Regions from separate parts of the Ruegeria jejuensis genome, predicted to be linked through region 2. Evidence: riboswitches for the same ligand, from Rfam matches in the RefSeq annotation. Region 2 holds a riboswitch; each other region holds the start of a gene.
What was found. A riboswitch is a leader RNA that binds a small molecule or an ion and turns the genes downstream of it on or off. The one in region 2 is predicted to bind cobalamin.
Positions count from the first base shown of each region.

Region 1: linked by a shared signal. The riboswitch ahead of AB1E34_RS15675 (energy-coupling factor ABC transporter permease) and the one ahead of AB1E34_RS16350 (DUF1636 family protein) in region 2 are both predicted to bind cobalamin.
Region 3: linked by a shared signal. The riboswitch ahead of AB1E34_RS19295 (ABC transporter substrate-binding protein) and the one ahead of AB1E34_RS16350 (DUF1636 family protein) in region 2 are both predicted to bind cobalamin.

Region 1 is NZ_JBGRUO010000013.1:92,797-102,975, reverse strand. It holds gene AB1E34_RS15725 (ferredoxin-like domain-containing protein) at 1-702, shown strand, start outside; gene AB1E34_RS15720 (precorrin-8X methylmutase) at 702-1,331, shown strand; gene AB1E34_RS15715 (precorrin-2 C(20)-methyltransferase) at 1,328-2,056, shown strand; gene cobJ (precorrin-3B C(17)-methyltransferase) at 2,053-2,805, shown strand; gene AB1E34_RS15705 (cobalt-precorrin-6A reductase) at 2,778-3,542, opposite strand; gene cbiE (precorrin-6y C5,15-methyltransferase (decarboxylating) subunit CbiE) at 3,541-4,740, shown strand; gene AB1E34_RS15695 (cobalamin biosynthesis protein) at 4,722-5,105, shown strand; gene cobM (precorrin-4 C(11)-methyltransferase) at 5,102-5,896, shown strand; gene AB1E34_RS15685 (cobyrinic acid a,c-diamide synthase CobB) at 5,889-7,220, shown strand; gene cobA (uroporphyrinogen-III C-methyltransferase) at 7,217-7,936, shown strand; cobalamin riboswitch at 7,973-8,161, shown strand; gene AB1E34_RS15675 (energy-coupling factor ABC transporter permease) at 8,210-8,887, shown strand; gene cobF (precorrin-6A synthase (deacetylating)) at 8,947-9,690, shown strand; gene AB1E34_RS15665 (DUF302 domain-containing protein) at 9,772-10,179, shown strand, end outside.
Region 2 is NZ_JBGRUO010000014.1:80,691-90,869, reverse strand. It holds gene rplF (50S ribosomal protein L6) at 1-288, shown strand, start outside; gene rplR (50S ribosomal protein L18) at 300-659, shown strand; gene rpsE (30S ribosomal protein S5) at 775-1,350, shown strand; gene rpmD (50S ribosomal protein L30) at 1,363-1,551, shown strand; cobalamin riboswitch at 1,782-1,988, shown strand; gene AB1E34_RS16350 (DUF1636 family protein) at 2,091-2,447, shown strand; gene AB1E34_RS16345 (ABC transporter ATP-binding protein) at 2,444-3,232, shown strand; gene AB1E34_RS16340 (ABC transporter substrate-binding protein) at 3,245-4,192, shown strand; gene AB1E34_RS16335 (FecCD family ABC transporter permease) at 4,203-5,207, shown strand; gene AB1E34_RS16330 (winged helix-turn-helix domain-containing protein) at 5,245-6,450, opposite strand; gene AB1E34_RS16325 (LacI family DNA-binding transcriptional regulator) at 6,455-7,480, opposite strand; gene truB (tRNA pseudouridine(55) synthase TruB) at 7,682-8,599, opposite strand; gene AB1E34_RS16315 (NUDIX domain-containing protein) at 8,721-9,065, opposite strand; gene AB1E34_RS16310 (phosphodiester glycosidase family protein) at 9,118-9,825, opposite strand; gene rbfA (30S ribosome-binding factor RbfA) at 9,849-10,179, opposite strand, start outside.
Region 3 is NZ_JBGRUO010000019.1:54,919-65,097, forward strand. It holds gene pstB (phosphate ABC transporter ATP-binding protein PstB) at 1-30, shown strand, start outside; gene phoU (phosphate signaling complex protein PhoU) at 45-746, shown strand; gene phoB (phosphate regulon transcriptional regulator PhoB) at 759-1,454, shown strand; gene AB1E34_RS19265 (LysR family transcriptional regulator) at 1,458-2,366, opposite strand; gene AB1E34_RS19270 (acyl-CoA dehydrogenase) at 2,462-3,691, shown strand; gene AB1E34_RS19275 (glutathione S-transferase family protein) at 3,801-4,463, opposite strand; gene AB1E34_RS19280 (pseudoazurin) at 4,460-4,885, opposite strand; gene AB1E34_RS19285 (ABC transporter ATP-binding protein) at 4,900-5,667, opposite strand; gene AB1E34_RS19290 (FecCD family ABC transporter permease) at 5,664-6,716, opposite strand; gene AB1E34_RS19295 (ABC transporter substrate-binding protein) at 6,713-7,729, opposite strand; cobalamin riboswitch at 7,872-8,071, opposite strand; gene AB1E34_RS19300 (ATP-binding cassette domain-containing protein) at 8,404-9,201, shown strand; gene AB1E34_RS19305 (ABC transporter ATP-binding protein) at 9,198-9,983, shown strand; gene AB1E34_RS19310 (ABC transporter substrate-binding protein) at 9,997-10,179, shown strand, end outside.

The DNA of each region.
Region 1 (10,179 bases), on a different contig from region 2:
GCACAGGACTCTGCCGATATCCGGGTCGAGCGTGGTCAGGATGGGCTGATCCTGCGGGCTGACGGGGCCGAAACCGGGCGGGCCGTGACCGAGCGCGACGCGATCACCCGGCTGATCGAGCTTGCCTGCTGGTTCTCGCAAAGCGCCACGCAGGAGACGCGACGCATGGCGCGGCTGATCGGCTCAACAGCCTTGCCCATCGACTGGCAAGGCAGTACACCGGGCCCGCTCGGCAAACGCATCGAACCGGGCCAGACCGCTCTGGGTCCGCTCTATGGCGCGCCCTTCGGCCAGCTTCCCGCGCGCGCATTGTCAGACCTGATCAGCACGTCCGGGGCATCGGCGTTGCGCGTCACGCCCTGGCGGCTGTTCCTGCTGGAAGGCGGGGCGGCGCTCGCTCCTGCGGAGTTCGTGACCAGCGGCACCGATCCGCTCATGACAACCGACGCCTGCCCCGGCGCCCCACTCTGCCCGCAAGCGCAAGTGGAAACGCGGGCGCTGGCAAGGGCATTGGCCCCACATACAGGCGGCGCTCTGCATGTCTCGGGATGTGCAAAAGGCTGTGCCCGGATGACCCCGAGCGACCTGACACTGGTAGGCCGCGACGGACGATTTGATCTTGTCAAACAGGGCCGCGCGGGGGATGAGCCCTGCCAGCGCGGTCTAACCGCCCAAGACCTCATGAGTATGGACCTGACCTGATGCCTTATGAATACGAAACCGATGGCGCGGCGATCTACAAACAGAGCTTTGCCACGATCCGGTCCGAGGCCGATCTGGCGCGTTTCGACGCCGATGAGGAGCAGGTGGCCGTCCGTATGATCCACGCCGCCGGGATGGTCGGGCTGGAAGAGTTCGTGCGCTTTTCTCCCGGTTTCGTCACCGCCGCCCGCACCGCGCTGGAAGCGGGCGCGCCGATCCTGTGTGATGCGCGGATGGTCAGCGAAGGCGTGACCCGCTTCCGCCTGCCCGCAGATAACGAGGTGATCTGTACCCTGCATGACGCGCGCGTGCGACCGCTTGCCGCCGAGATGGGCAATACCCGCTCGGCAGCGGCGCTGGAACTGTGGCGACCGCATCTGGCTGGCGCGCTGGTGGCCATCGGCAACGCGCCCACGGCCCTGTTTCACCTGCTGAACATGCTCGAAGACCCCGACTGCCCACGCCCCGCCGCCATCATCGGCTGCCCTGTGGGCTTTGTCGGTGCCGTCGAGAGCAAGGATGCCCTGTGGGAGGCACAGCCGGTCCCCTCCTGTATCGTCAAGGGCCGTCTGGGCGGCTCCGCCATCACCGTGGCCGCCATCAACGCCGTCGCGAGCCGCGCCGAATGAGCGTTGGCACCATATATGGCGTCGGCCTTGGACCCGGTGATCCGGACCTGATGAGCGTCCGGGCCGACCGGCTGCTGCGCGGCGCACAACATGTGGCCTATTTCCGTAAAGCGGGCCGCACCGGGCAGGCGCGCAAAATCGTCAATGGCATGATTCCTGAAACGGCCACTGAATTCCCGATGGAATACCCGGTGACCACGGAAATCGCGGTGACCGATCCGCGTTACAACGCGCTGCTGGCGGATTTCTACGAAGACTGCACTGCGCGGCTAAAGGACCTGTCGGATCAGGGCCAGAACGTGGTTGTCCTCTGCGAGGGTGATCCGTTTTTCTACGGCTCTTTCATGCATCTTTACAGCCGCTTGCGCGGCGAAGCTCCGGTCGAGGTGGTGCCTGCCATCACCGGCATGTCCGGGGCATGGACGGCGACGGGCGATCCCATCACCTGGGGTGATGATGTGCTGACCGTGCTGGTCGGCACCCTTCCCGAGGCGATGCTGGCGGAACGCATGGCGCGGACCGACGCGCTGGTGGTGATGAAGATCGGGCGCAATATCGACAAGGTGAAACGGGCGCTGAAATCCGCCGGGCTTTATGACCGGGCCTGGATTGTCGAATATGCCCAGATGCCCAATCAGACGGTCACCAAGCTCAGCGAGGCCTGTGACGGGATCACCCCCTATTTCTCGATCATCATCGTGCATGGGCAAGGACGGCGGCCATGAGCGGATGGGTCAAGATCGCGGGGCTTGGCCCCGGCGATGCCGCCCTGGTCACGCCCGAGGTCAGCGGTGCCTTGGCCGAGGCCACCGATGTAGTGGGCTACATTCCTTACGTCGCGCGGGTGGCCAAGCGCGCGGGGCTGACTCTGCATGCCTCGGATAACAGGGTTGAGATCGACCGCTCGCAACACGCCTTGCAGATGGCCGCCGAAGGCAAGCGCGTTGTCGTGGTGTCCTCCGGCGATCCCGGTGTGTTTGCGATGGCCTCTGCCGTGTTCGAGGCGGTGGAAAACGGCCCCGCCGCCTGGCGCGATCTGGAGGTCTCGGTGCTGCCTGGCATCACCGCCATGCTGGCCGCCTCGGCCCGTGCGGGCGCGCCGCTGGGGCATGATTTCTGCACCATCAATCTCAGCGACAATCTCAAGCCCTGGGGCCTGATCGAAAAGCGTCTGCGCCTCGCCGCGCAGGCGGATTTTGCAATGGCCTTCTACAACCCGCGCTCGAAATCCCGCCCGGAAGGGTTTGTAAAGACGCTGGAAATCCTGCGCGAGGAGTGTGAACCCGAGCGGCTGATCCTCTTTGCGCGCGCGGTTTCGACCCCGGATGAAGCGCTGAACATCGCAACCCTGGCCGAGGCGACACCCGAGATGGCCGATATGCGCACTATGGTTATTGTCGGTTCCTCGCGCACCAAGATCATCGAAAGGCAAGGCCCGCCAATCCTTTACACGCCAAGGTTCACCCCGGAATGAGCGAGCCAGTCCAGAACCTGATCCGGCGTGGCGCATTCCTCGCGCGCAGGCAGAACGGGTCGGTCGATCATCAGGGCCGGCAGGCCAAGCTCTCGCGCCGCATCGATCTTGGCGCGCGCGCCGCTGCCGCCAGCGTTTTTGGACACCACCAGCTGGATCTCGTGCTGGGTCATCAGCGCGATGTCATCCTCCAGCGAGAAGGGACCGCGCGCGACCACCACATCCGCATCGGGCAGCGGGATATGTTGCGGCTCATCCACCAGCCGCAGCAGATAGCGGTGCTGGGGTTGGGCGGCGAACTCATCGAGATGCAGGCGTCCAACCGCAAGGAAGACCCGTTTGGCGGGTCCCGCGAGTGCGCCGACCGCGCCAGCGATATCCGCGACGTGCTGCCATCTGTCACCGGCGCGCGCCTGCCAGGGCGGGCGCACCAGCGCCGCCAGAGCGGTACCGGTCTGCGCGCAGGCAGCAACCGCGTTGCGGCTCATCTGGGCGGCAAAGGGATGGGTGGCGTCGATCACATGGGTCACGGCCTTGTCGCGGATATAAGCGCTCAGGCCCTCGACACCTCCAAAGCCGCCGATCCGGGTTGGCAGGGGCTGCGGGCGCGGCGTCTCCACTCGACCCGCATAAGAATAGGTCGCGTTCAAGCCCCGCGCGACAAGCGCGCGGGCCAGCGCATTGGCCTCGGTTGTGCCGCCCAGGATCAGAATGTTGGGGTTCGCGGGGTGCGGCATGGCTGAGCATCCGTGGCTGACCGTCATCGGTTTGGGCGAAGATGGACCGGATGGCCTGCCCCCCGCAAGCCGCCAAATTCTCGACAGCGCCGAGGTGGTGATGGGCCCGCCCCGCCACCTGTCCCTGGTCCCCGAAAGCGCGGCGGAACGGGTGGAATGGCCGGTGCCGTTTTCGGACGGTTTGCCACTGCTCGAAAATCTGCGGGGCAAGCGCGTTGTGGTGCTGGCCTCGGGCGATCCGTTCTGGTTCGGCGCGGGAAGCGTGATCGCGCGGCACTTCGAGCCGAGCGAATGGACCGCCCTGCCCGGACAATCGAGCCTCTCGCTGGCAGCCGCCCGCCTCGCCTGGCCGCTGGAACAGGTGCTGACGCTGGGTCTGCATGCCGCCCCGCTCACCCGCTTGCGCCCGCACCTGTCGCCGGGTGTGCGGATGCTGGTCCTGATGCGGGATGGCGCAGCGGTTCAGACCCTTGCAGATTGGCTAAGCGAGATGGGGTTCGGCGACAGTCACCTCCATGTGCTGGAGGCGCTTGGTGGGCCGCGAGAACGCCATCGCTCGACAACGGCTGAAGCCCTGTCTTTTGACGACGTCCAGCACCCGGTTTGCGTTGGCCTTGAGATACGCGGTGATGGCGGCACTCTCCCCAAAGCGAGCGGGCTGCCGGATGAGGTCTTTGAAAGCGACGGGCAGATCACCAAACGCCCGATCCGGGCACTTACCCTGTCGGCGCTGGCTCCGAAACCGGGGGAACATCTGTGGGATATCGGCGGCGGCAGTGGGTCGATCGGGATCGAATGGCTGCTGAGCCATGACAGCCTGACCGCAACCACGATCGAGCCCCGCGCGGAGAGAGCAGAGCGCATCCGCCGCAACGCTGACGCTCTGGGGGTCGACCGGTTGAATGTGGTGCAGGGCGAAGCGCCAGGGGCGCTGGCCGGATTACCCATGCCCGATATCGTCTTTATCGGCGGTGGGCTGAGCAAGGCCTTGCTGGAATGGCTCAAAGCCTATCTGCCAAGCGGCACACGGCTGGTCGCCAATGCGGTGACGCTGGAAAGCGAGGCGCTGCTGGCCCTTTGGCACGAAAAGCTGGGCGGCGACCTGCTGCGGATCGAATTGGCGCAGGCAGGTCCCCTCGGGCCGCGCCGGGGCTGGAAAGCAGCCTATCCGGTGGTGCAATGGAGTGTGACACTATGATCGTGGCCGGGTTCGGATTTGCCTCTGTCGCGACAGCGGAAAGCCTGCATGATGTCTATCGACGCGCAGCGCGAGATCACTTTGTCACCGCGCTGGCCACGGCCGACGACAAGGCGGCGCACCCTGCCCTGAGAACTTTGGCCGCGGAATTGCATGTACCCGTTCTGCGCGTTGAGGCCGCCGTCTTGAGCGCGGCCAGAACACTCACCCAGTCCCAACGCAGCGCGACCGAACGCGGCACCGGCAGCGTGGCCGAGGCCGCAGCACTTGCCGCTGCCGGGCCGGATGCGCGCCTGATCGCCCCCAGATATATCTCGACCGACCGCCTCGCCACCTGCGCGGTCGCCATCGGAGGACAGACATGACCGTTCATTTCATCGGCGCCGGACCGGGCGCCGCAGACCTGCTGACCCTGCGCGGGCGCGATATCATCGCCGCCTGCCCGGTCTGCCTTTATGCCGGTTCACTGGTGCCGGAAGAGATTCTGGGCCATTGCCCCGAGGGCGCAAAGATCATCAACACCGCGCCGATGGATCTGGATCAGATCATGGGCGAGATCGCCACCGCCCATGCCGAGGGCAAGGATGTGGCGCGATTGCATTCCGGGGACTTGTCGGTCTGGTCTGCCATGGGTGAACAGATCAGGCGGCTGAAAGAGATGGGCATTCCCGTCAGCGTCACTCCCGGTGTACCATCCTTTGCTGCCGCCGCCGCTGCTTTGGGAACCGAGCTGACGCTGCCCGGCCTGGCGCAATCGGTGGTGCTGACCCGCACGCCGGGGCGCGCCTCGTCCATGCCCGAGGGCGAGACGCTGGAAAACTTCGCCCGCACCGGGGCGACGCTGGCCATTCACCTGTCGATCGGCAATCTCGACACGGTGATAGCGGATCTGACCCCCGCTTATGGCGCGGATTGCCCGGTGGCGGTGGTCTACCGCGCTAGCTGGCCCGATGAGCGGATCATCCGCGCCACGCTGGGTACCCTCAAGGCGGCGCTGGACGACAGTATCTCACGCACCGCGCTCATTCTGGTCGGCCCGGCTTTGGCAGGCGAAGGCTTTGACGAAAGCTGCCTTTACTCCAAGACCTATGACCGCCGCTACCGACCGCAAAGCGCCGAAAGCCCGTGGTCCAGCTGGAGCCACGGGGATGACTGAGGCGATGACAAACCCTCCCGGCCTGCTGATCTCGGCGCCCTCATCGGGGACCGGCAAGACCACGGTGATGCTGGGACTGCTCAGGGCGCTGGCCGAAGACGGTCTGGCAGTGCAGCCGTTCAAGAGCGGGCCGGATTATATCGACCCGGCCTTTCATCTGGCGGCGGCGAAACGCGCGTCTTTAAACCTCGATACATGGGCAATGGACGAGACGCTGCTGGGCGGCATCGCGGCGCAGGTGGCGGGGGCCGACATAGTGGTGGCCGAAGGCTCCATGGGGTTGTTCGACGGGGTGGCAAAGCCCGGAGAGACCGGCCACGGCACCAGCGCCGAGACCGCGTTGCGTATGGGCTGGCCGGTTGTGCTGGTGCTGGATGTGGGCGGTCAGGCGCAATCGGCGGCGGCCACGGCGCTGGGATTTCGGATGTATAACCCGGACCTGCCCTTTGCCGGTGTGATCCTGAACCGCTGCGCCAGCCCGCGCCACGAACGTCTGACGCGGCTGGGCATGGAGCGCGCGGGCCTGCCGGTTCTGGGCGTGCTGCCGCGCCGGGGCGACCTGACGCTGCCCGAACGGCATCTGGGTCTGATCCAGGCAGTGGAGCATCCCGACCTGGAAAGCGCCATCGCGGGCTATGCGGCGTTTTTGCGCGAACATGTCGATCTGGAGGCGATCAAGGGGGCCGCGTCTTCCTCAAGCCCCAAGGGGCCATCGTCAGCCGCGCTGCCGCGTCCTCCGGCGCAACGGATCGCCTTGGCCCGCGATGCTGCGTTTTCCTTCACCTACCCGCATCTGCTGGAAGGATGGCGTGCGGCAGGGGCGGAGATTCTGCCATTCTCGCCGTTGGGTGACGAGGCCCCGGCAACAGATGCCGATCTGGTCTGGTTGCCCGGCGGCTACCCGGAACTGCATGCGGGCAGGCTTGCGGGGGCGCAGATCTATCTGACCGGCCTGCGCAGACATGCCGAAACCAAACCGGTACACGGCGAGTGCGGGGGCTACATGGCATTGGGTGAGGCGCTGATCGACAAGGAGGGCAACCGACACGAGATGGCGGGGTTGCTCGGGCTGGTGACCTCTTATGAGAAGCGCAAGTTCAATCTTGGCTACCGCAAGGCCACTCTGACCGCGCCAATGCCCGGTTTTGAAGCCGGAGCCGTCTTACGCGGGCATGAGTTCCACTATTCCTCGATTGTCGAACAGCCCGATGCGCCGCTGGCCCGCGTGGTCGATGCCGAAGGTGTGGAAGGCCCGCAAACCGGGTCGCTGCGCGGCAATGTGACGGGCACATTCTTTCACCTGATCGCCGAGGCGCGCTCATGAGCGGGTTTGTGTCTTTTGTCGGTTCCGGCCCCGGTGACCCCGAGCTGCTGACCCTCAAGGCGGTGGACCGGCTGCAACAGGCCGACGCGGTTCTGTTCGACGACCTAAGCAGCGGCCCGATCCTGAGCCATGCGCGCGAGGAGGCCGATCTGGTGGGGGTGGGCAAGCGGGCCGGTCGCCCCTCGCCCAAACAGGACCATGTGAGCCGCCTGCTGGTGGAGTATGCGCAGACCGGCGCCCGCGTCGTGCGACTGAAATCCGGCGATGGCGGCATGTTCGGACGCTTGGAGGAAGAGCTGGTGGCCCTGCGCGAGGCCGGGATCGGATACGAAATCATCCCCGGCATTCCATCCGCCTGCGCGGCAGCGGCAGCGGCGGGCATCCCGTTGACCCGGCGTTTGACCGCCCGGCGGGTCCAATTCGTCACCGGCCATGATGTGAGCGGCAAGCTGCCCGAAGATCTGAATCTATCCGCACTGGCCGACCCGATGGCCACCACGGTGATTTTCATGGGCAAGCGTACCTTTCCGCTACTGGTCGAAGCGCTGCACGCGAACGGCCTGCCACTGGACACGCCTGCATTGCTGGCTGAATCCGTCTCGACCCCGGATCAGGCGCTGCATCGGACGACGATGGGGGCGTTATCGGAAAAACTCGCCGCTGAAATCGGCACCGCGCCAGCGTTAATCCTTTATGGGCCGCTCGCCGACGAATGAATGCCGCTTTTGGGGTTGACGCAATTGGGGCTGGCAAGACAAGAGTGCGGTTACGGTGCTCGGGCCGCAAGGCCCGGGGAAAAGGGAATGGGGTGCAAATCCCCGACTGCCCCCGCAACTGTAATCGGGAAGCAAGCGTGGCAATCGCCACTGGCATATCGCCGGGAAGGCCCTCGCTTGTGACGATCCGTGAGTCAGGAAACCTGCCGTGATTGGAAACAGCCGGACAACCGGCACGCGTATCCGCCGGGGATGGCGGGAAGGAGACAGTAAATGCATATCGAACCGGGCGTCGTGCATGGCGCAAAAATGATTTTCGCCTACGGTACAGCAGCCGCTGCCGCTGGGTATTCTCTGAAACTGATCGCAGACGATCTGAAAGAACGCGCCGCGACCTCGTTCATTGCGCGCTCCATCGCCGCCACGCTGAGCGTCTTTATCTTCTTCGAGGTGCTGCCGCATTTCCCGGTCGGTATCTCTGAGGTCCACTTCATTCTGGGCACCACATTGCTGCTGATTCTGGGCGTCGCGCCCGCTGCGGTTGGTCTGGCCGCTGGCCTGGCCATTCAGGGCCTGCTCTTCGCGCCTAGCGACGTGCCGATGTATTTCGTGAACATTACCACATTGCTGGTGCCGCTCTTTGGTATCCATGCGCTGGCCAAGCGCGCGCTGCCGAAGAACGTCGCCTATGTCGATCTGGGCTACACGGATGTTCTGAAGCTCTCGGCAGCCTATCAGGGCGGCGTGATCGCCTGGGTCGCCTTCTGGGCCTTCTACGGTCAGGGATTCGGCGCCGAGAACATGGCCGCCGTTGGCAGCTTTGGTCTGGCCTATATGCTGGTCGTGCTGATCGAGCCGGTCTTTGACCTTGCGGTTCTGGCCGGTGCCAAGTCGCTGAAGGGTATGAAGGGTTCCGGCCTGGTGACCCCGCGCCTCTATCACGCGGCCTGATCCAATCTAATCTGCAAAGGATGGCTCCGGCTCGACACAGGCCGGAGCCATTGTCTGTTATGCAAGAGCTTTTCCTGATCGGCATCGGCACTGGCAACCCGGATCACGTGACCCGCGAGGGCGCGCGCGCGATCTGTGACGCGGATCTGATCCTGATCCCGCGCAAAGGAAGCGGCAAAGAGGATCTGGCTGGGCTGCGCGAGCAGATCATCAATGATCTAAGCGCCACACCGCCGCCGCTGGCCCATTTCGACATCCCCAAACGTCGGGCGGATGACGGTTATCTGCAAGGGGTCGAGGAATGGCATGACGCCATCGCGCGGCGCTGGCAGGAGGCCATCGCGCGCCACAAGGACGCAAAGCGCGTCGCTCTGCTGATCTGGGGGGATCCCTCGCTCTATGACAGTTCGCTGCGCATCGCGGATCGGCTGGACCCGAAACCGGCAATCCGGGTCATTCCCGGCATCACCGCCATTCAGGCGCTGACCGCCGCCCACGCAATCCCGATCAACGAGTTGGGCGCGCCCTATATCGTCACAACCGGACGCCGCATCCGCGACGAGGGTTGGCCCGATCCGGTCACCTCTGTCGCCGTCATGCTGGACGGTGAATGCTCGTTTCAATCACTCGATCCCGACCGCTATGACATCTGGTGGGGCGCGTTTGTCGGGATGCAGGAACAGATTCTGATCCATGGCCCGCTGCATGAGGTGTCCCGGCAGATCATCGACACCCGCGCCGCAGCCCGCGCCGAGCATAGCTGGATCATGGATATCTATCTGCTGCGCAAGCGCACGGGCTGAGCCGGAGGTCCGATCCACGGAATTGTGATTCCGCCCGCCCCCGTAACATGGCATCAAGGCGAGACAGATCGGGAGAATGCCATGCTCAGAATCGCTTGTCTTGTTGTCGCGCTGGGGGCAGCCACCATAGCTCATGCAAAAGATATGGCTGCGCGCGAGGGATGGGCGGTGCTGCCGACCGGCAAATCCTACGACCAGCTTGTCGATGATGTAAAAGCTGCGGTGAAAGAGAACGGGCTGATCGTCGTGACCCAGGCCGGGCCAACCAAGGCGGCAGCGTCGCGCGGCATCACCATACCCGGAAATCGCGTCATTGGGGTCTTCAATAACGATTTTGCGGTGCGCGTCCTGAACACCTCGACCGCGGCGATGATCGAAGCGCCGATCCGGCTCTATGTGACCGAAAATGCGGACGGGACGGCCACGCTGTCCTACAAAACACCGTCCTTTGTCTTTGCTCCCTATGCAGAGGGTGGCAGCGAATTGCAG
Region 2 (10,179 bases):
TTCAAGAAAGAGCTTGAGATCCAGGGTGTGGGTTACCGGGCGCAGATGCAGGGCAACACCCTGAAGCTGAACCTGGGCCTGAGCCACGACGTTGACTACGTCGCTCCGGAGGGCGTGACCATCACTGCTCCGAAGCAGACCGAAATCACCGTCGAAGGGATCGACGAACAGCAGGTCGGTCAGGTCGCCGCGGAAATCCGTGCTTGGCGCAAGCCTGAGCCCTACAAGGGTAAAGGCATTCGCTACAAGGGCGAGTTCATCTTCCGCAAGGAAGGCAAGAAGAAGTAAGGACGCAAACAATGGCAAACAGCAAAAGAACCCTGTTTCTGAAGCGCCGCCTGCGCGTTCGGAACAAACTTCGCAAGGTCAACGCGGGTCGCCCGCGTCTGTCCGTGCACCGGTCGAACAAGAACATCTCTGTTCAGTTGATCGACGACGTACGTGGCGTGACCCTGGCCTCGGCCTCGACCCTGGAAAAAGACCTGGGTCTGGTCGGCAAGAACAACGTCGAAGCGGCCACCAAAGTGGGCGCGGCCATCGCCGAGCGTGCCAAGAAGGCAGGCGTCGAAGAGGCCTATTTCGATCGTGGCGGCTTCCTGTTCCACGGCAAGGTGAAGGCTCTGGCCGATGCTGCGCGTGAAGGTGGTCTGAAGATCTAAGACTTGCGGGCGGTTTTCGAATCGCCCCGATGATCCGGGGGCCTCGGCGACAGTCGGGGCTCACTTGGATTGAACAAACGGTGCCGCTAGCACCACTTATGAAAGGGATGCCAAAATGGCAGAACGTGATAATCGCCGGGGCCGTGGTCGTGACCGCGACGAAACTCCGGAATTTGCAGATCGCCTGGTTGCGATCAACCGTGTGTCGAAAACCGTAAAAGGTGGTAAGCGCTTTGGCTTCGCCGCTCTGGTGGTTGTCGGCGATCAGAAAGGCCGTGTCGGCTTTGGCAAGGGTAAAGCAAAAGAAGTGCCCGAGGCCATCCGCAAGGCAACCGAGCAGGCCAAGCGCCAGATGATCCGCGTGCAACTGCGCGAGGGTCGCACCCTGCACCACGATATCGAAGGCCGTCACGGCGCCGGTAAAGTGGTCATGCGGACCGCGCCTGAAGGTACTGGTATCATCGCCGGTGGTCCGATGCGTGCCGTGTTCGAGATGCTGGGCGTCAAGGACGTTGTGTCCAAGTCGGTTGGCTCGCAGAACCCCTATAACATGATCCGCGCCACCATGGACGGCCTGCAGAAAGAGCAGAGCCCCCGTTCGGTTGCGCAGCGTCGTGGCAAGAAGGTTGCCGACATCCTGCCCAAGCGGGACGAAGCACCGGCTGCTGCCTCTGAAGCCGCTGAAGCGTAAGGAGACGGAAACATGGCAAAAACCATCGTCGTCAAGCAGATCGGTTCCCCGATCCGCCGCCCCGCAGACCAGCGCGCAACACTGGTTGGCCTGGGCCTGAACAAGATGCACAAGACCCGCGAACTGGAGGATACTCCTTCGGTCCGTGGTATGGTCAACAAGATCCCGCATCTGGTTGAGATCATCGAAGAACGCGATTGATAGGTGGGGTTAACCCCCGTCTAGCAATACAGGAACGCCCTTGGGGCATAAAACGAACCCCTGCCGAGTTTCTCTCGGCAGGGGTTTGATTTTTTAGGACGATTTTCTGACATATCACTCCCAAATCCGATCCAGCAGGGCCGGGACCGAGCACACGTCAGCTGTCTTTCCACACGAGCAATTCGAGATGTCGAAATGTTTAGCGCGTATTGACACATCTCGTGGCCTCGGGCACTCAGTCCCCAGATGGTTCCCTATGGTGCACCCAAGGGATTAAAAGGGAATACGGTGAGGTCCACCAAGTAGTGCCAAGTCCGTGACTGCCCCCGCAACTGTAAGTGGTGAGCAAAGCCAATCAGCCACTGGTCATATGGCCGGGAAGGATGGCCGAGCAATGACCCGCAAGTCAGGAGACCTGCCATCACATGTTCAACCAACCCGGGGCGGGGCGTCCTGGAAGGAGGCTTTGATGGCACGTTTGCAACGTGTGTACATGACCGGCACCTTCCGTCTGCGCTTGGGCACAAGCGGAGCGGGCAATGCCGGACACAGCTGACCACTTCCTTCTGATCTGCGAGACCTGCAAGGGTGGCCCGTCGGTCGGCTCCATGCGGGACATGTTGGCGAACAGGCTGCCAAAGGGTTTTGCGATCCGCGCTATCGACTGTATGGCTGGCTGCGATCGCCCGGCGACGGTCGGGTTCCAGGCCAACAACAAGGCGCAGTACCTGTTTGGCGACATCCAGACCGCGCAAGACATCGACGCGCTGGCGCAATTTGCCGAGCAATACCGTCAAAGCCCGGATGGCTGGACCAACGCCACCGATCGCCCGCGCCCGCTCTTGACCAAAACCCTGTCGCGGATGCCCCGGATTGCACAGGAGGCGCCGTCATGACAACCGCCTTTCTGATCGCCAAGGATCTGGAATACCACGCGTTGAATGGTGAGGCTCTGCTGCAGGGCGTATCTTTCGAATTGCACGAAGGCGCCATTCTTGCGATTGCGGGTCCAAACGGAGCCGGCAAGACCACCTTGCTGAACATGCTCTGTGGCGCCGAAGGGCTGGCCTTTGGGGATGTGTGGATCAAAGGGCGCAGACTGAAAGAGCTTTCAGCCAAAGACCGTGCCCGGATGATCGCAGTGGTCAGCCAGCAAGAACTACCGGACGGTCGCCTGACGCTGCGGGATTACGTCGCGCTGGGGCAGATTCCGATCCGGGCGGATCGCTCGACCGAAGAACATGCCAGCGAACTAACCCGTATTCTGGACATGACGGGACTCGGCGCGCTGGCCGGGAAGCGTATGGTTCAGCTCTCAGGCGGGGAGCGTCAGCGCGCACACATCGCCCGTGCCCTGGCACAAAACCCGTCGCTGCTGTTTCTGGATGAGCCGACCAACCATCTAGATCCCGACGCCAAGGGGCGGATGCTGTCGCTGGTTGCCGAGTTGGGCATCACCGTGGTGATGATCGTCCATGATCTGGTGATGATCCCGGAATTCGCCACCCATGTCGCGCTGATGAAATCCACCCGACTGACCGGTTTTGGCGCGGTGAGCGATGTACTGACCCCTCAGCATGTGCGCGAAACCTTTGGCGTCGATTACCTGTGTTTTCATCATGAAGGCCGCGTGATCCCGGCGCTGGATATCCGGAAAACAGCTGTTTCAACCCAATCCTAGGAGTATTTCCCGATGAAACATATCTGGTCCGTGGTGCTGGCCGCAGCCATGGCAAGCGGCGCGTCTGCCCACGAGGTCACCGTCGACAATTGCGGTGAACCTCTGGTGTTTGAAACCCAGCCCGAGCGGTTGGTCGTACATGACATGAACATGACCGACATGGCCTTTGCGCTGGGGTTGCAGGACAAGATCGTCGGGCTGACCGGGATCACCGGGTGGTACAAGACCAGCCCGGAATTTAACACGCTGCGCGGCGATATCCCGGAGCTTGCGCCGAAATACCCGACGGTTGAGAATCTGGTTGCCGTTGAACCCGACCTGTTCTTCGCGGGCTGGTATTATGGCATGAAGCCGGGCGGCGATGTGACGCCGGATACGCTGAAGCCATTCGGCATCAAGACCATGATCCTGACGGAAAGCTGTGTCCATCTGGACAAGGACCGCCCAGAGGCCAGCATGGACCTTCTGTTTGATGATGTCCTGAGACTGGGCAAGGTCATGCATGTCGAGGACAAGGCCGAGGCTCTGGTCTCCGGCTGGAAAGAGGACCTGACAGCAATCCAGACACAAACGGCTGATCTGCCAAAGCCCCGTGTATTTCTGCTGGATGGCCCGGCGGACGCACCCTTTACGGCGGGCAAGTTTGCCATCCCGAATGCGATGATCGCCGCAGCAGGGGGAGAGAATGTCACCCACGACATGGACACAAGCTGGGGTCGGAGTTCCTGGGAAGCGGTCGCAGCGGCAAATCCGGAGTTTCTGGTGCTGCTGGATTATCAGACCGGCAATGGTGCGGCAGATACGTTCAAGTTCCTGCAGGAACACCCTGTAATGTCGCAAACCGATGCGGTGAAGAATGAACGTTGGATCGGGTTGCGCTATGAAGAGTTGACACCGGGACCCGCGAATATCGACGCGATCTCGAAAATGGCGCAGGCCATGCATCCGGTCCTCAACTGACATGGGCCGGATGGGCCTGACACTTCTGCTGGGGGCGGTCGTTCTGGCCGCCCTTTTGCTGGTTTCAACCATCTATGGCACCACAACTATCCCTCTGTCCGACACCGTTGGGGCGGTTCTGCTGGGAACCGGGCTGGCCGAGGGCGAGATGTCCGCGATGCATCGGATCGTCTTCGACCTGCGACTGCCCCGCGCCCTGTTTGCTGCGGTCATTGGGGCCGGTCTGGGGATCGTCGGCGTGGTCCTGCAAACCACGACGCGCAATGATTTGGCTGACCCGTTCCTGTTTGGCCTGTCTTCGGGGGCCGCCGCCGGGGCGGTGTTTGTCATCACCGTGACCGGAGATGTTCTGGGGTTTTGGACCTTGCCATTGGCTGCCTTTTGCGGTGGGCTTGTTGCATCGGGCATCGTTCTGGCACTGGTTCACGGGTTGCGGACCAGCGCGCCGGAAAAGCTAATCCTTGCCGGGCTTGCCGTGTCCTTCCTGTTCTCGGCCATCACCAATTACCTGATTTTCGCGGGCGACAGTCGGGCGGCGCATTCAGTCATTTTCTGGATGCTGGGCGGATTGGGTCTGGCCCGGTGGGAAACCTTCCCGCTCGTCTGCGCCGGGCTATTGCTGATCCTCAGCTATTCACTGTACCGAAGCCGCTGGCTGGATGCGTTGCTGACCGGAGACCTGACCGCTTCGACCCTGGGCGTGCCGGTGCAGGGGCTGAGATTCAGCATGTTTTTCGCTGCCGCCCTTGCCACGGCTGTATTTGTCTCGGTCGCTGGTGTCATCGGTTTTGTGGGCCTGATGGTCCCCCATATTGCGCGCGGGATCGCCGGACCGCTGCACAGCCAGCTATTGCCAACGGCTGCGCTGGTGGGCGCGGCATTGCTGACCGGTTCGGATATCCTCAGCAGGCTGCTGTTGGCACCACAGGAATTGCCTGTCGGGATCGTCACCACCTCAATCGGTTCGGTTTTCGTTTTCCTGTTGCTGTTCAGAACGGCGAGAACCCGGAGATAACGGATGCGAGCACTCTGAGAAAGGCCAGGATCGCCGCCTAACTCTCTCGCAACCAATTGTCGTGAAAGACCACGCGGTCCAGATCAGTGAAGCGACACACGCGGTCCAGCTCGGCTTCAAGCCTGCGCATCCGGCCTTTGGTCCAGCGGATGCCGCTTTCCGGCCAGAGGGCGCGCACCTCAAGTGTGCCGCGCTCGCGGGCGGCCTTCATATCGAGCCGCCCGACCAGCCGGTTGCCTTCCAGCAGCGGAAAGACATAGTAGCCGTATTTGCGTTTGGCGGCGGGCACGAAGACTTCGATCCGGTAGTGAAACCCGAACAGCCGCTCGCACCGTTTGCGGTCGCGCAGGGCCGGGTCGAACGGGGACAGGACGCGCATCCGTCCCGACAGTGCATCGGGCGCGCTCACCCCCGTCCCGGGCCGCGCAAAGACACGCCGTAGCGCGCCATCCGCGCATTCGATTTCGACCGTCTCGATGTCTCCGGCCTGCTCTGCCCGGGCGCACCAGGCTTTTGCTTCCGCCGGTGTCGCGATGTCCCAGAACGCGGCCAACTCACCCGAGGTGGCAAAGCCCAGCCGGTCCAGCGCCGCATTGCATAGCCAGTCAACGGTGGCGGATTCGTCGCACTCCATCGCGCCGGGGTAGAGATGTGTCTCGATCACCCGCTCGGTCAGGTCATAGCGTTTTCGGAACCCGTCGCGCCCGATCACCGTCAACACGCCTGATCGCCAGAGATACTCCAGCGCCGTCTTAGATGGGTGCCAGTCCCACCAGCCGCCCGAGCCCTTGCGCTCATCCTTGCCCACATCAGAGGAGCAGGCCGGTCCATGATCGCGGATATGGGACAGAACCTCCTGGAACTGCTGCTCATAGCCGTCGCGCCGCGCGGCCTGCCAGCGGGATTTCAACGCTTCGGCGTCGCGGCGAAACTTCAGATGCCACTGCGGATAGAACTCCATCGGAATGATCGCCGCATCATGGGTCCAGTGTTCGAACAATTGCCGGTCGCGCTCATAAAGCCGCTTGAGATGCGCCGGGCGGTAGGCCGGGCGGCGGGCATAAAGAATCATGTCATGGGCACGGGCGACCGTGTTGATGCTGTCCACCTGCACAAAGCCCAGCCGCTGGATCAGAGCGTTCAGATCCGCGCCCTTGCCGGGGCCAGCGGGTGTTTCGGCCAAGCCGTGACGGTCCAGAAACACATGCCGCGCGGTGCGGTTGTCCAAGCGGCGCACTGCTATCGCCTCAGCGCCGTTTGAGCGTGTCGCCATAGCTGATCTTGGGGGTCAGGGTGATCCGCGACTCGATCTCTTGCTCGGGATCTTCCAGCCGTGCCGAGATGATCTGCGCCGCCGCGCGCCCAATCTCCAGCCGGCAGGCATCCATTGTCGCCAACTGTCGTGGCAGTCCCTGCAGCAGCTCCACATCGTTGAACCCGGCCAGGCCGATCTGACCCGGAATATCGACGCCCTGTTCGAGCAGATAAAGCAAACCGCCAGCCCCGATCATATCGTTGGAATAATAGAGAAAATCCAGATCGGGTGAGCGTTCCAGCATGGCCTGCGTCATCTCGCGCCCTTTGGCCAGCGCCGAACCGCCGGAATAGAAATCGCGATCCTCGATCTCGACCCCGTTCTTGGCCAGGACCTCTGTGAACCCCTCAAAGCGCTTTCGCGCTCGGTGATCCAGCGGCATCTTCGTGCCCATGAAGCCGATATGTTCATAGCCCGCCTTCAGGATCGCCTTGGCCATCTCGCGCCCGGCACGGCGGTGAGAAATGCCGACCATCGCATCCACCGGCTTGCCATCGGTATCCATGATCTCAACCACCGGAATGCCTGCCGCATCCAGCATCGCACGCGCGGCTTCAGTATGTTCCAGCCCGGCAATGATCACCCCCGAAGGCCGCCATGAGAGCATCTCATAAAGGACCTTTTCCTCTTTCTCCGGCAGGTAGTCAGTGACGCCAACGACCGGCTGCAACTCGGTATCTTCCAACACCTGATTGACGCCGGTCAGAACCTCGGGAAACACCATGTTCGAGAGCGACGGGATGATGACCGCCACCAAGTTGACCCGGCTTGATGCAAGAGAACCCGCGATCTTGTTGGGGACATAGCCCAGCTCTTTGGCTGCCGCCAGAACCCGGGCGCGGGTGGCGTCTGATACGTCGCCGCGATTGCGCAGCACGCGGCTGACGGTCATTTCAGATACGCCGGATGCCTCGGACACATCGCGGAGAGTGAGGGGACGGGCGGTATCTGCGGCCACGGTGTGATCCTGTGCTTGCTTGTTCGCGCTGATGCTAGCGCGAACGGAACGGCCTGTTCAACCACCGCGCCAACCTAATGCGAAGCCGTGGCATAAAAATCCGTCATCAGATTGTCGCTATCCCTGATGGCTGAGCTTTGAACACTGTATCCCGTTCTGCTGCGGATCCTGACACCAGCGGCCTTGGCCGCTGGAGGCGGTTCACCCGGTCCCGGACTGCACAAAGACGCGCGAGGGATGCAACTCACCCGACCGGTAGAGGCCAACAGCCACGGCCTGACCGTCGAGCGAGGCCCAGGCTTCGTCGCCGTATTCCACGTCCGAGGCCAGCACCATGCCGGGATTGCCGTTGCGCAGGCGGGCCGCGCCTTCGGGCGTGCATTTGAGTTCGGGCAGGTCGGTCAGCCCCTCTTCGAGCGGGCGCAGATAGGCGTCCAGATCAGGGCCGTGCGCCATCTCATCGATCTGGTCGATGCTTAGCCCGTCCTCGGCCTCAAACGGCCCCGACCAGATGCGGCGCAGCGATTTGACGTGGCCGTGGCAACCCAAGGCCGCGCCCAGATCGCGGGCGATGGAGCGCACATAGCCACCCTTGCCGCAGGTCATTTCCAGCACAACGTGGTCGGCATCGGGGCGATCCAGCAGCACCAGTTCCTCGACCCAGAGCGGGCGGGCGGCGAGGTCGATATCCTCGCCGTCGCGGGCCAGCTTGTAGGCCCGCTGGCCGTCGATCTTGACCGCCGAGAACTTTGGCGGGACCTGCATGATGTCGCCGAGGAAGGGCTGCAGCGCCTCTTTGATCTCTTCATCGCCGGGGCGCGCGTCGCTTTGCGCGATTACCTCGCCTTCAGCATCGTCGGTATTGGTGGCCTGACCCAGCCCCACTGTAAACACGTAAGCCTTTAGCGCATCGGTGATGTAGGGCACCGTCTTGGTCGCCTCGCCCAGCGCCACGGCCAGCACACCCGTCGCTTCCGGGTCCAGCGTGCCGGCATGACCCGCCTTGCGCGCCTGCAGCGCCCAACGGACCTTGTTGACCACCGCGGTCGAGGTCATGCCAGCGGGTTTGTCCACCACCAGCCAGCCGGAAATATCGCGCCCTTTGCGTTTGCGTGCCATGTCGTCTCTCGGGAATTGTCTAAGGCGCGCGGCCTAGCCGATCGCCCGCGCGCTGTCAATTTGTCAAGCTCTCATGTGTGCAGGTCAAGTTTCTACGCAGGCAGTGACTCGCGTAGTCAACCTATCGCAATGTGCGCAACAGAGCGGGATATCCCTCATGTGCAATGTTCTCCAACTGATCGAACTCGTTCAATGGATACCAGCGCAGCGCCGAGTGTTCTTCGTTGCAGATCGTGGGGTTTCCTGTCCAATGCGTGACAACAAACATGTTAAAAACAAGGTTGCGACCATTCTGCCCAGAATAGCTTAGATCGCACTGATGCACATAAGAAACCGGAACTACGCCGATTTCTTCGCCTAACTCACGTACAAGGGCCTGTGGCGGTGTTTCACCTGGCTCGATGTGGCCTCCGGGAAAGCTCCACAATCCAGCAAATGTCTTGCGCTTGCTACTTCGACGACCCATCAGCACCGTTCCATTCCGCAGCAACAAACCGTTTACGATGCGGTGTGGGCAGCTACTCGGCATCCACCACCACGCCGACAATGGGGCCGAGCGAGAAGCCAGCATCCGACCGCCCGATCTGCGGCGCGTGCATGCGGGAGATGTTGCCGTCGAAATAGAGTGCGTTGGGGGTGTTCAACACGTCGCGAAACAGGCTGCCGAACTGATGGAAGGTGACCGCATTGCGCGAGATGGCGAAGACCACGAGCTGTCCGTCTTCGCTGGTGCCGACCCCATTGCGGATATAGCGCGAGGTGGAATCGGGCAGGAAACGGGGATGCAGTTCGCCATCGATCACCAGCATCGGGCCCGATTGCGTTGCATCGCGGCATTGCGGCTGCTGGTCCTGATAGCTGAGTGTCTCAAACACGTCGGCGCGGCCCGGCCGGATGCAGAAGACACCGTTGGGCAGCAGGCCGAAATTGCCCGGTCCTGCGTTCGGGATCACCCGCATCTCTTCGGTACCGTTTTCGACGTAATGCCCAACCGGCGAGCGGTCATCGTGATACATCCCGGCATTCATCGCGAACGCCAACTGCTTGCCCTGATCGGCCAGCGCGGCATCAACAGACTGGAAATGGCCCAGGATTTCACCCGCCTCGTCGCGCAGGAACAATCGTAGATCCTCGGAACCGGCATCGGCCTCGCAGACCGTGAAACGATTGCCCTCATGCTCGATATCCGAACAGGTCAGCGCTGTGGCAGGCGCAGCCAGCAGCATCAGCAGAGCGGTAGCAAGTCGTTTCACTCGTCCAGATCCCGGCGCACTTCATCCTGATTGAACAGACGGCGGCTTTCGTCCATCTGGTCAAAGGTCTCGTCCAGACGAAACCGCAGATCGGGGGCGAATTTCAACCCCACCTTCTTGCCGATCACCCGGCGCAGCTCGCCCTTGTTGCGGGCCAGCAGCTTCAGCACATCCTCTTGCCCTTTGCCGCCCAGAGGCAGCACAAAGGCGGTGGCGATCTTGAGGTCGGGCGAGGTGCGGACCTCGCCCACGGTGATCGACATGCGGTTCAGATCGGGGTCATGCACGTCGCCGCGGGCCAGCACCTCTGACAGGGTGCGGCGGATC
Region 3 (10,179 bases), on a different contig from region 2:
GAAAGCTACATCACCGGGCGCATCGGCTAAGCAAGGGCATGACCATGACGGAACAACATATCGCATCCGCCTTCGACCGTGAGCTCGAGTCGATTCAGGCGCATATCATGAAGATGGGCGGGTTGGTCGAGGCGGCCATCGGTGCCTCGGCGACATCGCTTGAAACGCGCGACGAGGAACTGGCACTGAAAGTGCGCGCCGATGACAAGGCCATCGACGCGCTGGAAGAGGTAATCGACGAGGAAGCCGCGCGGCTCATCGCCCTGCGCGCGCCCACCGCGATCGATCTGCGGCTGGTGCTGTCGGTGCTGAAGGTTGCGGGTAATCTGGAGCGGATTGGCGATTACGCCAAGAACATCGCCAAGCGAAACTCGGTGCTGATCACCGTGCCGCCGGTCAATGACAGCGCCGCAGCCCTGCGCCGCATGGCGCGCGAGGTGGAACGGATGCTGAAAGACGCGCTCGATTCCTATATCCAGCGCGATGCCGAACTGGCTGCCGATGTCATTGAACGCGACCGCGAGGTCGACCAGATGTACAATGCGCTGTTCCGCGAGTTCCTGACCTTCATGGCGGAAGAACCGCGCAGCATAACCTCTTGTATGCATTTGCACTTCATCGCCAAGAATATCGAACGGATGGGCGATCACGTCACCTCGATCGCCGAGCAGGTGGTCTATCTCGTTACCGGTGAACGCCCGGAAGAGGCACGCCCGAAAGCCGATACAACATCGCTGACAGCATAAGGGACCAGTTTCATGGCTGCTGCCGCTGCACAACCAACCGTTCTGGTGGTCGAGGATGAACCGGCTCAACGTGAAGTGCTGGGCTACAATCTGGAAGCCGAAGGGTTTCGCGTCGTCAAGGCCGAGAATGGCGAAGACGCGCTGCTGCTGGTGGAAGAGGACAGTCCCGACATCATCGTTCTGGACTGGATGATGCCCAATCTCAGCGGAATTGAGGTCTGCCGCAGGCTGAAGATTCGGCCCGACACGCGCAGCATCCCAGTCATCATGCTTTCGGCCCGCTCGGAAGAAGTGGACAAGGTGCGCGGGCTGGAAACCGGGGCGGATGACTACGTGGTCAAACCCTATTCGGTCGCTGAGCTGATGGCGCGCGTGCGCACGCAGTTGCGCCGCGTGCGCCCCTCGACCGTGGGGCTGCGGCTGGAATTCGAAGATATCGTGCTGGACGCCGAAACCCATAAGGTCAGCCGATCGGAACAGCCGCTGAAGCTGGGCCCGACCGAGTTTCGCCTGCTCAGCACCTTCATGGAAAAGCCGGGTCGGGTCTGGAGCCGCGAGCAGTTGCTCGACCGGGTCTGGGGGCGTGATATCTATGTGGATACGCGGACGGTGGATGTGCATATCGGGCGTCTGCGCAAGGCTTTGACCCAGCATGGCGGCACGGATCCGGTGCGCACGGTGCGCGGTGCGGGATACGCTCTGGGCTGACACTTAGCGCGGCAGATCATCCTCGGGCTGGGCGCGCTGCGCCAGCCAGTCGCGGAACTGTCGCAAAACCGGGTCCTCGGACCCGGATTTTGGCCAGACGAGATAATAGGCGCCGTTGGCTTCGACCGAATGGTCATGAACCGGAACCAACCGTCCGGTCGCCAGTTCCTGCTCGACCAGGTATTCCGGCATCAGGGCGACACCAAGCCCGTGCAGGGCGGCCTGTGTGATGGTCGAGAACTGATCATAGATCATGCCGGGCAGGGGCGGTGACACTGCTACGCCCACGCGCGCAAACCAGTCCTGCCAGGCATTGGGCCGGGTCTGAATATGCAGCAGCGGCAGTTTCAGCAGGTCCGCCGGATCATCGGGTGGCCTACCGATCAGACCGGGGGCCGCCACCGGCACAACACGCTCGGTCTTCAGCAAAAGCGCCTCGGTGCCCCGCCAATCCGGTTGACCGAAATGTATCGCCGCATCAAAGGGTTCCACGTCGAAGCTGAACGGTCTGAGCTGGGTCGACAGGTTGACCGTTATGTCGGGATGCAGATGGGTGAATTCGGGCAATCTGGGTACCAGCCAGCGCATTCCGAATGTGGGCAGGATCGCAAGGGTCAAGCTGCCGCCGGTGGGCTGTACCTGCAATTGGATCGACGCCTGCGCAATCTGGTTCAGGGCCGCGCGGACCTCGACGACATAGTCGGATGCGGCCGAGGTCAGCGACAGGCGCTTTCTGTCGCGCCGGATCAGCGTGACGCCCAGTTGCTCTTCCAGCCCTTGAAGCTGTCTGGAAATCGCACTCTGCGTCAGGGCCATTTCCTCGGCCACAGCCGAGGCCGAGCCAAGGCGGTCGAGCGCCTCCAGCGCGCGCAACGCGGAAAGGGACGGGATCAGACGGCGGGCAGGAGTCATCTATGCGAAAATCTCACGTATCGATGCGGTTTTATCGCTGTTTTTTGCGCCCTGCGCACGTTATTTTTACCCCAGCCCTGCATTGGAGACCTGCCATGAACGCCCCCGTTGCCAAACCGACCCTGAAAGCCAAGGACGCGCCAGATCTGGGGCCGTTCAATTGGGAAGACCCGCTGCGGCTGCAGGACCAGTTGACCGAAGACGAGCGCATGATCGCCCAAAGCGCCCACGCTTATGCGCAAGAAAAGCTGCAGTCGCGCGTGACCGAGGCGTTCGAAACCGAGGCCACCGATCCGGCGATCTTTCGCGAGATGGGCGAGATGGGGCTGCTGGGCATCACCATCCCCGAGGAATATGGCGGGCTGGGCGCGGGCTATGTGTCTTATGGGCTGGTCGCGCGCGAGATCGAGCGGGTGGATAGCGGCTATCGTTCGATGATGTCGGTGCAAAGCTCGCTGGTCATGTATCCGATCTATGCCTATGGCAGCGAAGCACAGCGTCAGAAATACCTGCCAAAGCTTGCCAGCGGTGAATATATCGGCTGTTTCGGCCTGACCGAACCGGACGCGGGCTCTGACCCGGCGGGCATGAAAACCCGCGCCGAAAAGATCGAGGGCGGCTATCGCCTGACCGGCACCAAGATGTGGATTTCCAACGCGCCGATCGCGGATGTCTTTGTGGTCTGGGCCAAGTCCGACGCTCATGACGGCAAAATCCGTGGCTTCGTGCTGGATAAGGGCCTGCCGGGCCTGAGCGCGCCGAAGATCGCCAACAAGATGTCCCTGCGCGCGTCGATCACCGGCGAGATCGTCATGGACGGCGTCGAGGTCGGTGAAGAGGCGCTTTTGCCCAATGTGCAGGGCCTCAAGGGGCCGTTTGGGTGTTTGAACCGCGCCCGCTATGGCATCTCCTGGGGTGTGATGGGTGCGGCCGAGGCGTGCTGGCACGGCGCGCGGCAATACGGGCTGGATCGCAAACAGTTCAACAAGCCCCTGGCACAAACACAGCTGTTCCAGCGCAAACTGGCCGATATGCAGACCGAGATCGCGCTGGGTCTGCAGGCCAGCCTGCGGGTCGGGCGGCTGATGGATGAGGCCAGTGCCGCGCCCGAGATGATCTCGATCATCAAGCGCAACAATTGCGGCAAGGCGCTGGAGATCGCGCGTCACGCCCGCGACATGCATGGTGGCAACGGGATCAGCCTGGAATTCCAGGTGATCCGCCACATGGTGAACCTTGAAACGGTGAACACCTACGAAGGCACCCATGACGTCCACGCGCTGATCCTGGGGCGCGCCCAAACCGGATTGCAGGCCTTTTATTAAGCGTGGGGCCTCTTTAAGCCCGAACGCGAGCTGGAGCGCCGTTTGTGATTTGTCCCTCTACATCAGACGGTTCTGAACTTCCAGCAGGTTCTGTCGTATCACGAATTGGCTATTCGTCTTGCCACCGATGATCCAACCGATGATCGAAGTTCCGGAACCAGATTTCCGCTATCTGCTCTTGATTGGCGACAAATTCTGTCACTGCGTTGCAGCGCGGCAGATCTGGCTGCGGGTTGTGCCAAGCCGAGAGCATAGCCAGAAAGATATCAGCCGGAGACAGCCTCATCCCGCAAAGAAAGGCGCTATCCGCGAGTTCGTTTTCGATAAGATGCAAAGCCCGGTGCGTGCGGGCCCTGGCGGCGGTCCTTATGGCGTTGCGTAGCTGCTCTTGCGGAATAGAGGGGTCAATCGCGTATCTGTCAGGGTAGCTTTTTCGCAGGATACCTTCATAGACATTGGTCGCCAGAAAGCTGGTCCAGCGATAGAAGCGGGAAACATCTTCGACAAACAGGTTTGGCCCGTACCGAAGCGATCTGTGCCTCTCGGCGAGATAAAACAGGATGGCGGCGCATTCGGTCAGAACCGCGCCCTCGGGCGTGGTCAGGACGGGCACTTGCCCCCATGGATTGAGATCGCGGAACTGATCGGGCAATGGCGAGGACGGGTCGGATGCGATCAGATCGAGTTCGAACGGTATGTCGGCCAGTGTCAGAGCAGCCTCAACAACAAAGCCACCCGAGCCAAGGCGGTTGATCAATCGGTAAGGTTTCATTGCGGCTGCGCCGAGATATAGCTCAGAAGACGGTCCTTCGCGCGCTTCGGTAGGTCGTCGGGCAGGGTATCCGGGGTCGCTGGCCCATCTCCGACCTGGATCAGCATGACCATGCCCATCGCGTAATGCGGCGTGCATTTGATGCCGTAGATGCCGGGAACCGTAAAGGTGACCTCGATCTCTTCATTGATCTTGCCTTTGAAGGGCTCGGCGCCACCGGGCACCATACCATCGATGCTGGCAGCGTTGTGGCCCGGTCGTGTGGCGAGGAATTTCACCGTGTCGCCGGGCGCGATCTTCAGATAGCTCGGGGCATAGACCATCGAGCCGGTCTCATCGCGGTTCAGCATCTCAACCTCATGCAGCTCTGCCAGCGCAACGGACGGTAAGATAGAAACAATGAGGGCAACGAGTAAACGCATGTTGGGTCCTTTGGCTATGACATGGCTGTGTGGAAACGGATGACCTGCGATTGATCCGCCGGGTCGGTGAGGAAGTGGGCGCAGACGCCGAACACCTCGCGCAGCATCCCCTCTGACAGAATTTCTTTCGGGGTTCCGCTGGCCTTGAGGCGGCCATTCTCAAGAATGCAAATCCGGTCGCAGAGCATCGCCTGGTTCAGATCATGCAGCGCAATCACGGCGGTTACGGGCAGGCGCGCAACCATGTGCAGGATCGCCAGTTGGTGTCGGATATCCAGATGGTTGGTCGGCTCGTCCAGCAGCAGGATTTGCGGCTGCTGCGCCAGCGCGCGGGCGATATGAACCCGCTGCCGTTCGCCGCCGGACAGCGTGTGCCAGTGTCGGTGCCCAAAGCCCGACAGGTCCACATCGGCCAGCGCCTGCGCAACAATCGCATCATCCTGAGCGCCCCAGCCCCGCAACGCCGACAGCCAGGGGGTGCGGCCCAATTCGACCGCATCGCGTACGGTGATGCGGTCGGCAGTGTCGGCATGTTGCTCAACCAGCGCCAATCTTTGCGCGATCTCGCGCTGGCGCATCCCGGCCATGCTCTGGCCACCCAGATGCACGGAACCTCTGGAGGGCGTGCGGATGCCCGCAAGCATACGCAGCAAAGTGGATTTGCCCGACCCGTTTGGCCCGATCAGCCCCAGCTTTTCGCCTTCGTTCACGGTCAAGGAAATATCGCTGACGATGGGTTTCCCGCGCGTCTCCCAGCCGAGGTTTTGGCACGACAGGATCATGGCGACGTTCTCCCGCCGATCAGGATCAGGGCAAACACGGGCGCGCCGACCAGGGCGGTGACGACCCCGATAGGCAAAACCTGTCCGGGGATGATCATGCGTGAGATGACATCCGCGAAGATAAGGAAGACGGCTCCGGCGAGCGCCGAGGCGGGCACCAACCGGCCATGCCGGTGGCCGACCACAAAGCGCATGGCGTGCGGGATCACAAGGCCGACAAAGCCGATGGCCCCGACAACTGAAACCATGGCGGCGGTTACCAGCGCGGCGATACCGATCAGGGTCAGTTGCACGCGCTTCACAGCGATACCCAGCGAGGCGGCGCTGTCTGCACCAAAGGTGAACGCATCCAGAGCGCGGGTGTTCCACAGGCAGGCCACGATGCCAAACATTGCAGCGGGCAGCGCGCTGGCAACGTCAGGCCAGCGCACACCGGACATATTGCCCAGCAACCAGAACATGATGGCGCGGGCCTGTTCCGCATTGGCGGATTTGGTGATCAGAAAGGCGGTCAATGCGTTGAACATTTGCGACCCGGCGATCCCGGCCAAAACGATGACCCCCGCCGCGCGCAGGCCGACACCGCCGCCCGCAGCATGGGCGAGCAGCGCGACAAAAGCGAAGGCCAGCAGGGAACCCATGAACGCGCCTGCAGACAGCGAGATCAGCCCGCCGCCCAGCCCCAGCACGGTGACGGCGACGGCTCCGGTTGAGGCCCCCGCCGAGATGCCCAGAAGATAGGGATCGGCCAGCGCATTGCGCAGCAGCGCCTGCAAGATCACGCCGGACAGGGCCAGCCCCGCGCCGCAGCAGGCGGCCACAACCGCGCGCGACATGCGGTAATTCCAGATGATGCCCTCGTCGATCTTGTCGACGGGATAGCCCGCATCAAACAGTTTGTTGGCCAGCACCTTCAGTACCACGCCGGGTGGAATACTGGTTTCCCCCAAAGCGGCCCCGAACAACAGCGCGGCCAGAAGCACCGGGGGCACGACCAGCCCCCAGTGCCACAGCGACCGGCGCGCAAGTGGCCGATCAATTGCCGTCATTGGGTCAGACCAAAAGCAGGCAGTTCATCCGCGATCTGCTCCAATGCATAGATGGCGCGGACGGTCGGGCTCATGGCATGGGCGTCGATGGTGATGATCCGGCCTTCCTTGACGGCGGTCATTTCCTTGGCGACCGGGTCGCTCATAAGGAATGCGCGCTTTTTCTCGACGTCGTCCGCCGGGAAACGGCGGCGGTCCATTTCGGCAATCACAATGAAGGTCGGATCAGCCTTGGCGATGGTTTCCCAGCCCACAAGCGGCCATTCCTCGCCCGAGGTAACCACATTATCGACACCCAGCTTGTCCATCATGTAAGCAGGAACGCCCTGCTGACCGGCGACATAAGGGTCTGACTCCATATCCGCCGACGAGAACCAGAACAGCGCCGAGGACCCCTCTGGCAGGTTCAGGCCTGCGGCCTTGGCGATGGCCTGTTCCTCGCGGGTTTTCAGATCGTCTACCAGCGCGGCACCCGCATCCTGAGCATCATAGATTTCGGCAAGCTGTTCGATGCTGGTGTACAATTGCTGGGTCGAGAACAGTTCCGACCGTGTGCCATCGACCCCAACCGAGTTATCCTTGGCCGCGCAATCGGTGGGCATCACATAGGTGGGCACGTTCACATCGTGAAACATCTCGCGCGTGGCGACGATCCCTTCGGCTCCCACATGCCATTCATACATGACTGTGACCAGTTGGGGTTTCTTGCCAACGACGCTTTCAAAGCTGGGATCATTATCGGCCAGACGTTCGATCTTGTCGTTGATCTCTTTGAACTCGGGCAGGACCGGGTTGAACCAGACCGAGGTGCCCGAGAGTTTGTCCTGCTGGCCCAGCAGATACAGGATTTCGGTCGTGGACTGCCCGATGGTCACGGTGCTGTCGGGTGCCTTGTCGAAGGTCAGCGTGTGGCCGCAATTCTCAATGGTCAGCGGATAGCTGGTCTTATCCGCAAAGGCCGGTGCGCTCAGCACAGCGGCCAGCGCGGTCAGGGTGATGAATTTGGATGTCATTGTCTTGGCTCCGGTAAATCCGATGCCGGGGTTTGAAAACAGAAAGAAAAAGGCCAGCAACCGGGCAGGCAAGTGCACTAATCCATGCACGGCACAAAGGTGTCAGTCGCATCACGATCCTTTCCCGAGCAACCCCGCCCGGTGGTTCAGGTTTACGTCGGCAGGTCTCCTGACTGACGGATCTTAGCTGGCCCTGACCTTCCCAGACCGTTTGGCCCAGTGGTATGTTCAGAGCTGGCTCACCGCCTACAGTTGCGGGGGCAGTTTCGGTTCATATGGGTCTGACCCATATGGCGAATTCCCTGTTAGGTCCGAATGGACACCGACAAACCGCGCATGACATCTCAGGGCTGTATCGTCAAGATTCGAAATCATCCAAAGATGGTCAGTCGTCAATTCTGCTAGCGCAACGCTGCCCCTTTTGGCACGCCGCAACGAAGCTTTTGGGCCCTTGTTGAGCGACAAGTATCGGCGGATCGTCAGCTATGCAACTTGGCAAGGCCTAAACCGCTTCTTGTCGGCTTAGGTCTTACGGCCCGGGCAGCGCCAATAAGCACAAGATACATCAAACCCAAGATCGCATCAGAGGGTCAATTACCAGCGATTCTGCCACTTGAGCTTGCTGATACGTTATACTATCACAGGTAAATCTGAACCAGATTCTGTGTGAAATCGTGGCGCTTTCCCCTTGCCTGTCCATTGACCGATTAACGGTTTCTCTGAATGGGCAATCGATCCTGAACGGTATCGATCTTGTGCTTGAACCGGGTCAGCGGGTTGCCCTGCTGGGCCAATCCGGATCCGGCAAGTCCATGACGGCACGGGCCGCTCTGGGCCTGCTTCCGCCGCAGGCCGAGATCACCGGGCGGATCGACGTTGGCGGTGTTGATGTCACCCGCACGCCGGCCCTCTCGCGGCCCGCATCAGCACGGCCGGCGATGGTGATGCAGGATACGCAGGCGGCGCTCAACCCGTTGACAACCATCGGTTATCAGCTTGAACAACCGCTGCGAAAATCAGGTTTGGGTGCCGCGGACGCGCGCCGAGCAAGCATCGACCTTCTGGCGCGGGTCGGCATGCCCGAGCCTGAGCAGATCGCGCGGCGGTGTTCTCCCGAATTGTCGGGCGGTCAGCGACAGCGGGTTTGTATTGCGATGGCCGTCGCCTGCAAGGCTCAGACAATCATCGGGGACGAACCCACCTCGGCGCTGGATGTGGTGACGCAGGCTCAGATCCTGAGGCTTTTGCGCGACGTCACCCAAGCCCCCGGCGGGCCGGGCCTGTTGCTGATTACCCATGACCTTCACGCAGCCGCGCATCTATGTGACCGCGCCCTTGTCATCGAGGCAGGGCGCATCGTCGAGGACGCACCGATGCAACGGCTCGTGACCGATCCTCAGCACGCGCATACGCGTGAGTTGATCGCCTCAGCCAGAAACTGCGGCATCGCCTGCGAGAGGTTGTACGGATGACCTTCCTGTCGATAGGTAACCTGTCGCTTGCGTATCCGGCGCCGCGCGGGTTTTGGCGTAAGACACCGCCGGCGCCCGCGCTGCACGAAGTCTCCTTCGATCTCGACGCAGGCGACCGAGTCGGTCTGGTTGGCGTGTCCGGCTCTGGAAAGTCCAGCCTGCTGCGATGCCTTCTTGCGCTTGAAGCCCCGCAGGCCGGGCAGATCTTTTGTGACGGGCGCGCCGTCCTGCCAGGTTCAGTCGCGTCGCTGCGCTGGTATCGGCGCATGGTGCAGTATATTCCGCAGGATCCGGCGGGATCGCTGGAGCCGCGCATGACGGTCTTACAACTCGTGACCGAACCGTTGCTGCGCCTGCATATCGACCGGAACCCCGAACAACTCGCAAAACAGGCGCTCGCCAGCATTGGCCTGGATCACCGTTTCCTTTCGCGCCGACCGGGCGAGTTGTCTGGCGGGCAGGCGCAACGCGTAGCGATTGCCCGTGCCATTGCGATGCGCCCTGTATTCCTGCTGGCGGACGAGCCGGTCAGTGGGCTGGATATGACCATCCGCGCCCAGGTGGCGCGCGTGCTGAAAGACCTTTCCACAGATCAAGGCACAGGCTTCCTTATGGTGTCACATGACATCTCCATTTTGGCTGAACTGTGCCAGCGGATACTGGTCATGCAAGAGGGCCGCATAGTCGAAGATCGACCCACCCGCGACCTGCTGCGCGACCCGCACCACCCGCATACGCAAGAATTGTTAAACGCCGCACCGCCGATGATCGCCGCGGCATAAGAAAGGACCCCCAATGAAATCTACCCTTCTAAGCGCCGCGCTCGTCGGCCTGAGCCTCGCAGGCGCTGCGCATGCCGAAGACCCGCGCATCGGTGTCGCAATGCTGCAACCGCCGCGCTCGGGGTTGAGCCCGTTATCCGACGACGCCTTCAAGTTGTCCCGCTGGTCCACTGCGGAAACACTGATCCGCCTGAAC